4 regions of the Dickeya fangzhongdai genome follow, and region 2 is predicted to be linked to each of the others. Evidence: predicted binding sites of a transcription regulator. Region 2 holds the regulator's gene; each other region holds the start of a gene.
What was found. Region 2 encodes CRP, which controls carbon source genes, mostly activating them, when cyclic AMP is high. Its sites were predicted from a motif close to ATGTGANNNNNNTCACAT; they were not measured.

Region 1 (3,145 bases), 210 kb from region 2:
CGCCAGCCGTAAAGCCTCGCAAAACGCGCTGGAAGCCTATGGCAAGCTGTTGCCGGAATTCCTGGGCGGTTCCGCCGACCTGGCGCCGAGCAACCTGACCATTTGGTCCGGTTCCAAAGCCTTGAATGAAGACCCGGCAGGCAACTACATCCACTACGGCGTGCGCGAATTCGGCATGACCGCTATCGCCAACGGTATCTCGCTGCACGGCGGCTTCGTGCCGTACACCGCGACCTTCCTGATGTTCGTTGAATATGCCCGTAACGCGGTACGTATGGCGGCGCTGATGAAAGTGCGCAGCATCTATGTCTACACCCACGACTCTATCGGGCTGGGCGAAGACGGCCCGACCCACCAGCCGGTGGAACAGCTGGCCAGCCTGCGCGTGACGCCGAACATGAGCACCTGGCGCCCGGCGGATCAGGTAGAAACCGCGGTGGCCTGGAAATACGCCATTGAGCGCAAAGACGGCCCGACGGCGCTGATCCTGTCTCGTCAGAACCTGGCGCAGCAGGATCGTACCGCTCAGCAGTTGGCGGACGTCGCCAAAGGCGCCTATGTGCTGAAAGACAGCGGCGGCCAGCCGCAGCTGATTCTGATCGCGACCGGTTCTGAAGTGGAACTGGCGGTTGCCGCCTGGCAGAAACTGACCGACGAAGGCGTTAAGGCGCGCGTGGTGTCCATGCCGTCTACCGATGCGTTCGACAAACAGGATGCAGCCTACCGTGAAGCGGTACTGCCGTCTGCTGTGGCTGCCCGTGTGGCGATCGAAGCCAGCATCGCTGACTACTGGTACAAATATGTCGGTCTGAATGGCGCGATTGTCGGTATGGAAAGCTTTGGCGAATCCGCGCCGGCAGAAAAACTGTTCGACGTATTTGGCTTCACCACCGACAACGTGGTAGCGAAGGCGAAAGCGCTGCTGAAATAAGCACATCGCTTTGTTAGCCTCTCATGCAAGGCCGGGATCGTCTCCCGGCCTTTTTTGATCCCGTCAGCTTTTTGGTAGCAAACCGTGCGGTAATTTTTTGACGCAGATCACTCTTCTGGCATCCGCCCTGTCGCCATATTTCCTTTGACCGGCAATTCGTTTATGCTAGCTGAAGCGTTTCAGTTGTTGGTGTGACAGCATTTGGCCGTCGGGATCCCAATAGGATTCGGTTCGCAGCCCACCGCGCGCAACAAGCGGTTTATTCCTGACGACGTACTGATTATTCTATGATGCGCGATGCTTTTATCACTACACAGGGAATTTCATGACAATCCGTATTGCGATAAACGGTTTTGGTCGCATAGGTCGTAGCGTACTGCGCGCGTTGTATGAGTCCGGTCGGCGGGCCGAGATTGCGGTAGTGGCGATTAACGAACTGGCCAACGCCGAAGGGATTGCCCACCTGCTTAAATACGACAGCAGTCATGGCCGCTTTTCGTGGGATGTGCGTCAGGAATGCGATCGTTTGTCGGTAGGGGATGACACTATCCGCCTGTTGCATGAGCCGGACCTTCGTTCCCTGCCGTGGGGGGAGCTTGGCGTCGATATCGTGCTGGATTGCAGCGGGGTATATGGCAGTCGCGCCGATGGCGAAGCCCATCTGGCGGCGGGGGCGAAGAAAGTGTTGTTCTCCCACCCCGGCGCGCCGGATCTCGACGCCACCATCGTGTACGGCGTCAACCATCCGGATTTGCAGCCGGTTCACCGTCTGGTGTCCAACGCGTCCTGCACCACCAACTGTATTATTCCGATTATCAAGCTGCTGGACGATGCGTACGGCATCGAGAGCGGCACTGTCACCACGATCCATGCATCGATGAACGACCAGCCGGTGATTGACGCTTATCACCATGACCTGAGGCGCACCCGTGCGGCCAGCCAGTCGATCATCCCGGTGGACACCAAACTGGCGGTGGGCATTACCCGTTTCTTTCCGAAATTTGAAGACCGTTTTGAGGCGATTTCGGTGCGGGTGCCGACCATCAATGTGACGGCCATTGACCTGAGCGTCAGTGTGAAAAACGCGGTAAACGTAAGTGAAATCAATACGCTGTTTCGTCAATCAGCGCAGAATACATTTCGTGGTATAGTTGACTATACCGATTTGCCGTTGGTTTCCGTGGATTTCAACCATGACCCGCATAGCGCGATTGTGGATGGAACGCAAACCCGGGTCAGCGGAGGGCATCTGATCAAGACGCTGGTCTGGTGCGATAACGAATGGGGCTTTGCCAACCGGATGTTGGATACAACTCGGGCGATGGCGGCCTGCGGTTTCTGATAGGCGGCGCCGGGAGACCGACGCCTCACTCAAGCAACTTTAAAGAGAATCAACAAGAGGATTCACCATGGCTGTAATTAAGATGACCGACCTGGATCTGGCTGGCAAACGCGTGCTGATCCGTGCGGATCTGAACGTGCCGGTTAAAGATGGCAAAGTGACGTCTGACGCCCGTATCCGCGCTTCCCTGCCGACCATTGAAATCGCCCTGAAGCAGGGTGCCCGCGTGATGGTGACATCCCACCTGGGCCGTCCGACCGAAGGTGAGTACAACGAAGAATTCTCCCTGCTGCCGGTCGTGAACTACCTGAAAGATCGCCTGTCTTCACCGGTGCGTCTGGCGAAAGACTACCTGGACGGCGTTGACGTGGCGGAAGGCGAACTGGTGGTGCTGGAAAACGTCCGCTTCAACAAAGGCGAGAAGAAAGACGACGAAGTCCTGTCCAAAAAATACGCCGCGCTGTGCGACGTGTTCGTGATGGATGCGTTCGGTACCGCGCACCGCGCCCAGGCTTCTACCCACGGCGTGGGCAAATTCGCGCCGATCGCCTGTGCCGGTCCGCTGCTGTCCGACGAACTGGAAGCGCTGGGCAAAGCGCTGGGCAACCCGGCCCGTCCGATGGTCGCTATCGTGGGCGGTTCTAAAGTTTCCACTAAACTGACCGTGCTGGACTCGCTGTCCAAAATCGCTGACCAGCTGATCGTCGGCGGCGGTATCGCCAATACCTTCGTGGCCGCTCAGGGCCATAACGTCGGTAAATCGCTGTATGAAGCAGAACTGATTCCGGAAGCGAAGAAACTGCTGGAAACCTGTGATATTCCGGTACCAAGCGACGTTCGCGTTGCTACGGAATTCTCCGAAACTGCCACGG
Region 2 (3,145 bases):
ACTGAATCTTCGCGCCGCGTTGGTGGATGGCGACAGCTATCACCGTTACACCCGGCCGGAAATGGATATGGCGATCCGCAAGGCGCGGGATTTGGGCCGCCACATCAGCTATTTCGGGCCGGAAGCGAACGACTTCTGCCAGCTAGAACACTCCTTTATCGAATACGGCCACAGCGGCACCGGCCAGACCCGCAAATACCTGCACACTTACGACGAGGCGATTCCCTACAATCAGGTGCCGGGCACCTTCACCCCGTGGGAGCCGATGCCGGAACCGACCGATCTGTTGTTCTACGAAGGGTTGCACGGCGGCGTAGTCACCGACCAGCACGATGTGGCGCAGCATGTCGACCTGCTGGTCGGCGTGGTGCCGATCGTCAACCTGGAGTGGATTCAAAAGCTGGTGCGCGATATCAACGAGCGCGGTCACTCCCGCGAAGCGGTAATGGATTCCGTCGTACGTTCGATGGAAGATTACATCACCCACATCACTCCGCAGTTTTCCCGCACGCATATCAACTTTCAGCGCGTGCCGACGGTGGACACCTCCAACCCGTTTGCCGCCAAAGCCATTCCGTCGATGGACGAAAGTTTTGTGGTCATCCACTTTCAGGGGCTGGACCACATTGATTATCCCTACCTGCTGGCGATGCTGCAGGGTTCGTTCATTTCCCACATCAACACGCTGGTGGTGCCGGGCGGCAAAATGGGGCTGGCGATGGAGTTGATCATGATGCCGCTGGTGCAGCGGTTAGTAGAAGGTAATCATATTGATTAAGCGACGCGGCGGGCGGTGAAGTTAGCCGCCGCGTGCAGGCAATTCAGTCGAGCGCGATCACTTCATGGCTGTGGGTAATCGTCACCGCCTTCTCCAGCATCAGCGCCACGGAGCAGTATTTCTCCGCCGACAGCGACACCGCGCGCTCTACCGCCTTGTCGTTCAGCCCCTTGCCGGTAACGATAAAGTGCAGGTTGATGGCGGTGAACAGGCGCGGCGCTTCCGCACGGCGTTCAGAGGTCAGACGCACTTCGCAGTCCGCCACATCATGACGGCCTTTCTGCAGGATAGACACCACATCAATGGCGCTGCACCCGCCTGCCGCCATCAGCACCATTTCCATCGGGCTGGGGGCTTTATCGCCGGCGTTACCGTCCATCAGCAACTGATGTCCGGACGCGGATTCGCCAAGAAACGTTAACCCTTCAACCCATTTCACCCGAGCCTGCATAAGTTTGCCCTCAATCAATTATTTTTGAAATTTTACACCGCTTATGTACAAAAAAGCCTGATAATCAGAGCTTAATCATGCTGAAGCGAGACAACACAAGACACTACACTCAACCTGTGTTACAAACGAAGAAGTAAACCGGTGTATGTTGAGCCTCTGCAAGACCCGCAGCCGGCTTACTGGCGTCATCCGATAGACAGCCTCAGTATATTTATTCCCTGACGTCATTCCGCCAGGACGGAATTGAATTATAACTATGTTATCACGCCGTACAGGGAACTCTGAGCCCTGTGATTTGCGCAGTGAATTACAACAGAGGATAACAGCGAATGGTTCTCGGCAAACCGCAAACAGACCCGACTCTCGAATGGTTCCTTTCTCATTGCCACATTCACAAGTACCCATCGAAGAGCACTCTGATTCATCAGGGTGAAAAAGCAGAGACGCTTTACTACATCGTGAAAGGCTCGGTTGCCGTGCTGATCAAGGATGAAGAAGGCAAGGAAATGATTCTTTCTTATCTGAATCAGGGCGATTTTATCGGCGAACTTGGCTTGTTCGAAGATGGGCAGGAACGCAGTGCGTGGGTCCGGGCGAAGACTGCCTGCGAAGTCGCTGAGATTTCCTATAAAAAATTCCGCCAGCTGATTCAGGTCAACCCGGATATTCTGATGCGGTTGTCCTCGCAGATGGCGCGCCGCCTGCAGGTGACCTCGCAGAAAGTCGGCAACCTGGCGTTCCTCGACGTTACCGGTCGTATCGCGCAAACCCTGCTCAACCTGGCCAAGCAGCCGGACGCCATGACCCACCCGGACGGCATGCAGATCAAGATCACCCGACAGGAGATCGGCCAGATTGTCGGCTGTTCCCGCGAAACCGTCGGTCGTATCCTGAAAATGCTGGAAGATCAGAACCTGATTTCCGCCCACGGTAAAACCATCGTGGTGTACGGCACCCGCTGATTATCATCCACCGGATCAACATCAGCCGGATCAAAAAGAGCGTGCCCAGGCACGCTCTTGTCGTTTTAGTGGAAAGAAAAACCGCGGCTTACGCGCCTTTCACCACCCGCTCCACTGCTTTTCCGAACAGCGCCATGCCTTGATCGATCTCTTCCGGGGTAATCACCAGCGACGGCACGAAGCGAATCACGTCCGGCCCCGCCACCAGAACCATCAACCCCAGATCCGCCGATGCCGCCAGGAAATCCCGGGCGCGGCCATGCCAGGCCGGTTTCAGCTGCGCGCCCAGCAGCAGCCCCATGCCGCGGATTTCGTCGAAAATATCGTACTGCGCGTTGATACTCTCCAGCGCGGACACAAAGCGCGCATGGCGATCCACCACTCCGGACAACACTTCCGGCGTATTGATCACATCCAGCGCCGCTTCCGCCACGGCGCAGGCCAACGGATTGCCGCCGTAAGTCGTGCCGTGGGTGCCGACCGCCATTACCGACGCGATCTCTTCCGTAGTCAGCATCGCGCTGATCGGGAAACCGCCGCCCAGCGCTTTGGCGGTGGTCAGAATGTCCGGCGTGATGCCGTAATGCATATAAGAGAACAGCTTGCCGCTGCGGCCCATGCCGCACTGCACTTCATCAAACACCAGCAGCGCCTGATACTGGTCGCACAGCTCGCGAACCCCTTTGAGAAACGCCGGCGTGGCAGGCGTGATGCCGCCTTCGCCCTGAATCGGTTCCAGTACCACCGCGCAGGTGTGGTCATCCATCACCGCTTTTACCGCATCCAGATCGTTAAACGGCACGTGCACGATGTCCGCCGGTTTCGGGCCGAAACCATCGGCGTATTTCGGCTGGCCGCCGACGGAAACGGTGAACAGCGTACGACCGTGGAACGACTGATAAAACGAAATGATCTTGGTTTTGTACGGGCTGTGGCGGGTAATGGCGTAATGAC
Region 3 (3,145 bases), 1.2 Mb from region 2:
TTTTTTCCGAAAGGCAAAACGTTATTGGATTCCGCGGCTGCGCAGATAATCTTCGTAGTTGCCGCTGAAATCGATCACTTTACCCGGAGTGATTTCCACAATGCGGGTCGCCAGCGAGCTGACGAATTCACGGTCGTGAGACACAAACAGCAGCGTGCCCTGATACATCTCCAGCGACATGTTCAGCGACTCGATGGATTCCATATCCAGGTGGTTGGTCGGTTCGTCCATCACCAGAACGTTCGGTTTTTCCATCATCAGCTTACCGAACAGCATCCGACCCTTTTCACCCCCGGACAGCACCTTGACCTTTTTACGGATGTCGTCCTGAGAAAACAGCAGACGCCCCAGCACGCTACGCACCGCCTGTTCGTCGTCATTCTCCTGTTTCCACTGGCTCATCCAGTCAAACACGGTGAGATCGCCATCAAACTCGTACTCGTGATCCTGCGCGTAGTAACCGATACGGACGTTTTCCGACCATTTGGCCATGCCGGATTCCGGCGTCAGTTCACCAACCAGCGTTTTCAGCAGGGTGGATTTGCCGATCCCGTTAGTACCGAGAATCGCCACCTTCTCCCCCACTTCCACCAGCATTTTCAACTGGCTGAACAGCGGACCGTTATCAAAGCCTTTGGTCAGCCCGTCGATTTCCAGCGCGTTACGGAACAGTTTCTTGTCCTGTTCGAAACGGATGAATGGGTTCTGACGGCTGGACGCTTTCACTTCCTCCAGCTGGATTTTATCTATCTGACGGGCGCGGGAAGTCGCCTGACGCGATTTGGACGCGTTGGCGCTAAAGCGGCTGACAAACGACTGCAGTTCGGCAATCTGCGCCTTCTTCTTGGCGTTGTCCGCCAGCAGACGCTCGCGCGCTTGCGTCGCCGCCGTCATGTACTCGTCGTAGTTGCCGGGATAGATACGCAATTCGCCGTAATCCAGGTCCGCCATATGGGTGCAGACCATGTTCAGGAAGTGACGGTCATGGGAAATGATGATCATGGTGCTGTTGCGCTCGTTCAGCACCTGCTCCAGCCAGCGGATGGTATCGATGTCCAGGTTGTTGGTCGGTTCATCCAGCAGCAGAATATCCGGATTGGAAAACAGCGCCTGCGCCAACAAGACACGCAGCTTCCAGCCTGGCGCCACTTCGCTCATCGGCCCGTAATGTTGCTCCAGCGGGATCCCCACGCCCAGCAGCAGTTCGCCGGCGCGCGATTCAGCGCTGTAACCATCCATTTCGCCGTATTTGACTTCCAGATCCGCGACCCGATAGCCATCTTCCTCGCTCATTTCACTCAGCGCATAAATACGGTCGCGTTCTTCTTTGACTTCCCACAGTTCGGCGTGCCCCATGATCACCGTATCCAGCACGCTGTATTGCTCAAACGCGAACTGATCCTGACGCAGTTTGCCGATACGCTCATTCGGGTCGATGGCGACATTGCCTGCGCTCGGCGCCAGATCGCCGCCGAGGATCTTCATGAATGTGGATTTGCCGCAGCCGTTAGCGCCGATCAATCCATAGCGGTTACCGCCGCCAAATTTGACAGAAATGTTTTCAAACAACGGCTTACTGCCGAATTGCATCGTAATATTATTGGTTACCAGCACAGCACTTACTCGATTCGGAATGTGATTTGGCGCGCATTATGCCACAAGCGAAACACAGAATCCCGGCGATTATTGAACGTTTTTTAATCAGGCGCGGATTTGATGCCCGCCGCAGCGACATCAGCGTGCGATCACGCCTGACGACAGACACGACAACATCTTGTTAACCGTACATAATGAGCTCTGCTCCCGATCGCAGAAGGAAAGATCAGATGCCGTCATCACGCCGTTTTAAACAGGTCGATGTGTTCAGCCATCATCCCGCCAAAGGCAATCCGCTGGCCGTCATTCTCGACGCCGACGGCCTCAGCGATGAACAGATGCAGGCCATCGCCCGCTGGACTAATTTGTCGGAAACTACCTTTGTGCTGCCGCCGGACGATCCGCTGGCTGATTATCGGGTGCGTATTTTCACCCCGTCGGCAGAATTGCCGTTCGCCGGGCATCCGACGCTGGGAACCGCGCACGCGTTACTGGAATCCGGCCTGACGCCGCATGTGCCGCATCAGGTGATCCAGCAATGCGGCGTCGGGCTGGTGCCGGTGGCTATCGGCGATAACGGCCAGCTCGCCTTTCGCGCGCCGGACGTCACGATGACTGAGCTCGATCCTCAGTATGACGCGTTGCTCGACAGCGCCATCGGAAGCCATCTGCGTCATCCGAATCATCGTCCCGTCAACGTGCAGATGGGTATCCGCTGGCTGACGGTGCGGATGGAAAGCGCGCGCGCCTGTCTGGAGGCGCGCCCGGACGCCACGCATCTACAACGATTGCAGCAACTCGGACAGACCGACGGCGTAGCGATTTACGGCCCGCATGACCACGCCGGTCCCGCCGATTATGAAGTACGGGCCTTCTTTGTCATGAATGATGCGCTGGTGGAAGATCCGGTAACCGGCAGCGCCAACGCCTGTATTGCCAGAGTGATTCAGCACAGCCCGTTGCCGGAGCAGGCAGACCACACGCTCGGTTATCGGGTACGTCAGGGCACCATGCTGTACCGGGACGGCCGGGTCAATGTTTCCTACATTGACGGCCAGCCGTGGATTGGCGGCCTCAGCAACACCTTGATTAACGGGCATATTACTCTCTAGCACGCGGCTCCGCCCGCTGACAGGCCGCCAGAACGGCGGCCTGTTATTCCTCCGACAATGCCATCGCCTTCAAAATAATGTGACTTTCATCACGAAAAAGTTGAAATAGCGTTCCTTATCTATTATTATCAAAACCGTGATGAACATCACACAAAACCTCAACGACGATAATGGAGACACCACATGAACGCATTCATCAGCTTCTTCAAAAAACTGGGCGACATCTACGTAAGTTACTGCGAACGTATCGGTTCCATCATCAGCCCGTTTTAACATGAGCGCCGTAAACTAAAAGCCGCCCCAATCATCCAGACGAGGCGGCTTTAGTTTTTTCACTCCCTTCCGGCAAATATCCCGCAGTCTTCTTCATTCCTGTATCTGATTTCTTCCTGGTCACTTCGTTGACGATGTTTGGCCCTTTTGCGTTTGCGGCAGCA
Region 4 (3,145 bases), 500 kb from region 2:
GGTGTCCTGCTGGTAGGGATAGCGCGCCGCGTCCAGATAGACGCGAGTCTGCACCACGACAGGCTCGTTGAAGGTGAACCAGCGTTTAACCTTGCCGGCATAGCGGGCGAACACCGCGTCGGCGTACTGTACAAACCACTCCACCACCTGTTTGGACGACCAGCCCTGATATTTCTCGAACAGCACCGCCGGCAGTTCATAGTGCTCCAGACACAGCATCGGTTCGATGCCCTGCCGATGCATTTCGTCGATCAGGTTGTCGATGTAGGCGGCGTATTCTTCATCCACCACACCGTTCTCGTAGTCCAGCATAAAGCGCGACCAGTTGATGGAGGTGCGGAAATGGGTCAGCCCGGTTTGCTTCATCAGCGCCACATCTTCGCGGTAGCGGTTGTAGAAGTCGGTAGCCACCGCCGGGCCGTAGCCGTTGTGCCACACCTGACGGTCGCGCTTGTACCACAAGTCCAGATAGGAATCCTGCCCGGCTTTCTTACCCGACCATCCCTCTGTCTGCCAGGCGGACGCCGCCGCCCCCAGAATGAAGCCCTCGGGAAGGGTCATTGATACCTTGCTCATGCCTGTCTCCCTTTCATTTTTCGATTCGCTTCGTGTTTCGATTCGCTAGTTTTTCGCTGCACTGACCTGTCCGGCTTCCGCTTCACGCTGCGCCTGCTCGGCGCGACGGGACGCCACTTTGACGAACGGCAGGTAAATCAGGGTGGCGACGATGATGCAGACAATCTGCGTCGCTACCGCGCCCATAGAACCGGCGGTGGACAGCCAGGCGTTGATGATGGGCGGCGTGGTCCAGGGCACCATCACCACCGCTTTACCGGCAAAGCCCATGCTGGTGGCGAAGTAACCGATGGTGCCGGTCACCAGCGGCGTGATGATGAACGGAATAGCCAGAATCGGGTTGAGCATGATCGGCATGCCGAAGATCACCGGCTCGTTGATGTTGAACACGCACGGCCCGAAAGAGATTTTGGCGATCTCTTTCATCTCCCGGCGTTTGGAGGCGATCATCACCGCCAGCAGCAGACCGATGGTCAGGCCGGACCCGCCGATGCTCATGTACACGTCCCAGAACGGCATGGTGATGATGTTCGGCACCTCATGGCCTTGCTCGAACGCGGTCATGTTCACCGCGATGGCCCCCAGCAGCAGCGGTTCGCGGATCGGCTTGATCATCTGGTTGCCGTGAATACCGATCACCCAGAACAGCTGCGCGACGAACATCAGGATCAACAGCCCCGGCAGGCTCTGCACCACCGACTCCAGCGGCTGCTGCACCACCATATAGATGGCGTCATACAGGTACATGCCGGTCACTTTCTGGAAGGTAAAACCGAAGGTCGCCACCAGCGTCACGGTGATGATCGCCGGGATCAACGCCGAAAACGACGCCGACACATTCGGCGGCACGCTGTCCGGCATCTTGATGCGCAACCGGTCCACCGACTCCAGCTTCGAATAGATTTCGACTGATAGAATGGCGATAAACATGCCGAGGAACAGGCTCTTGGTGTCGGAAAACTGGCGCGCCAGCACGTCTTTCACCGGCAAAGTCTGTCCGTTGATCACCATATCGATGGTGGTGGGAGTGATGGAAATGAAGCAGATCACCGCCAGCAAGCCGGGGAACAGCCCGCGGGAGCCGTTGATGCGCCCCAGCTCGATGCCGATCAGAAACACGGCGCCGATGGTGAGAAAGTTCAGCGTGGCATAGTTAATGCCGCTCATGATCGGCTTGAGCGGCGCCAGAAATGAGAACATGGCGAAACTCGCCAGTCCGTTCCTGGGGTCAAGCACCATATTGGAAATCAGCACGGAGAAAGCGCCCACGATGATCACCGGCATCAGCGTGATGAACGAGGCTTTGATCGCCATGATGTATCTCAGGCTGTTGAACTGGTTGGCGAACGATCCCAATGAATCGATGGCCTGATCCTTGAATGACATAACTCCACCTCTTTGATTTACCTGCATTTTCAGGGGTTGTTGTTATCAGGGGCTATCGCCCCCGTAGTGGCCGTTACGCGCGGAAGAATGGACGGCAGGTTCAGCGCTTTCGCGTTTGGCATGCCAAAAAATAAAACAAATGAATAATTTTTCTGTGACATTGTTCTCACAAGCCAATATTGGAATTCCAATAACATGGCAAACATCAAATTTGGCATACCAAGAGGACAATGCGATGGAATTCGATATGGAACAGACCGTGATGGAGTTACTGATCAACGCCGGAGAAGCCCGTTCCAGCGCCATGATGGCGATTCAGGCCGCCCGCGGGCAGGACTGGACGCAGGCCGACGCACAGTTGCAGGCCTCGAAGGAAGCGGCGAAAGCGGCCCACCTTATCCAGACCCGGCTGATCGGGCTGGATGAAGGCGAAGGCAAGGTGCCGGTCAATCTGATCATGGTGCACGCGCAGGATCATCTGATGACCGCCATGTTATGCCACGATCTGGCCGAAGAGCTGGTGCTGCTGCGCAAAGAACTGTTTGAGCGCCCGTCGGCCTGACGACGCCGCGCCGGCAGAGAGATATTCTGCGCCTGCCCCACTGACGCTGTGCCAGTGTGCTAGTATGTGACAAAGATTGATAACAACTCTGTGACAGACTTCGGTAAAAACAGGGAAGGTGCAAACCATGATGACCATGCTTGATGTGGCAAGGCATGCCGGCGTATCCAAAGCAACGGTATCACGGGTGCTGAACGGTACGGGTCAGGTGAAGCAAAGCACGCGCGATGCCGTGTTCAAAGCGATGGAAGAATTGGGCTATCGCCCCAACTTTCTGGCGCGATCGCTGGCGCAACGTAGCTCAAACAGCCTTGGGCTGGTGGTATCCAATTTCGACGGCCCCTATTTCGGCCGTTTGCTGCGCCGGGCGGCGGAACGCACCGAAACCAGCGGCAAGCACCTGATCGTTACCGACGGCCACGACACGCCGGAAGACGAACAACAGGCGGTGCAACTGCTGACCGATCGCCGCTGCGACGCCATTGTGCTCTATACCCGCCACATGTCCGACGCGGCGCTGATGGCGCTGCTGGAGCAATCCACGGTGCCGATCGTGGTCATCAACCGCCACCTGCCGATGGCGCCTGACCGCTGCGTCTGGTTCGAACAACAGCAGGCGGT

Region 1: epd (erythrose-4-phosphate dehydrogenase) is a predicted target of CRP. The motif match lies at 1,027-1,044, and genes of this name have one in related genera.
Region 3: CVE23_RS14685 (ABC-F family ATPase) is a predicted target of CRP. The motif match lies at 1,634-1,651, and genes of this name have one in related genera.
Region 4: CVE23_RS18155 (PTS sugar transporter subunit IIC) is a predicted target of CRP. The motif match lies at 2,115-2,132, and genes of this name have one in related genera.

What each region holds. Positions count from the first base shown of each region.
Region 1 covers NZ_CP025003.1:4,330,273-4,333,417, reverse strand. Annotated here, with positions in the region: gene tkt (transketolase) at 1-931, shown strand, start outside; gene epd (erythrose-4-phosphate dehydrogenase) at 1,257-2,273, shown strand; gene pgk (phosphoglycerate kinase) at 2,341-3,145, shown strand, end outside.
Region 2 covers NZ_CP025003.1:4,541,050-4,544,194, forward strand. Annotated here, with positions in the region: gene CVE23_RS20405 (phosphoribulokinase) at 1-778, shown strand, start outside; gene CVE23_RS20410 (OsmC family protein) at 822-1,229, opposite strand; gene crp (cAMP-activated global transcriptional regulator CRP) at 1,559-2,191, shown strand; gene argD (bifunctional acetylornithine/succinyldiaminopimelate transaminase) at 2,280-3,145, opposite strand, start outside.
Region 3 covers NZ_CP025003.1:3,315,448-3,318,592, forward strand. Annotated here, with positions in the region: gene CVE23_RS14685 (ABC-F family ATPase) at 22-1,614, opposite strand; gene CVE23_RS14690 (PhzF family phenazine biosynthesis protein) at 1,827-2,708, shown strand; gene CVE23_RS14695 (multicopper oxidase family protein) at 3,102-3,145, opposite strand, start outside.
Region 4 covers NZ_CP025003.1:4,043,239-4,046,383, forward strand. Annotated here, with positions in the region: gene CVE23_RS18150 (glycoside hydrolase family 1 protein) at 1-576, opposite strand, end outside; gene CVE23_RS18155 (PTS sugar transporter subunit IIC) at 622-1,962, opposite strand; gene CVE23_RS18160 (PTS lactose/cellobiose transporter subunit IIA) at 2,198-2,524, shown strand; gene CVE23_RS18165 (LacI family DNA-binding transcriptional regulator) at 2,652-3,145, shown strand, end outside.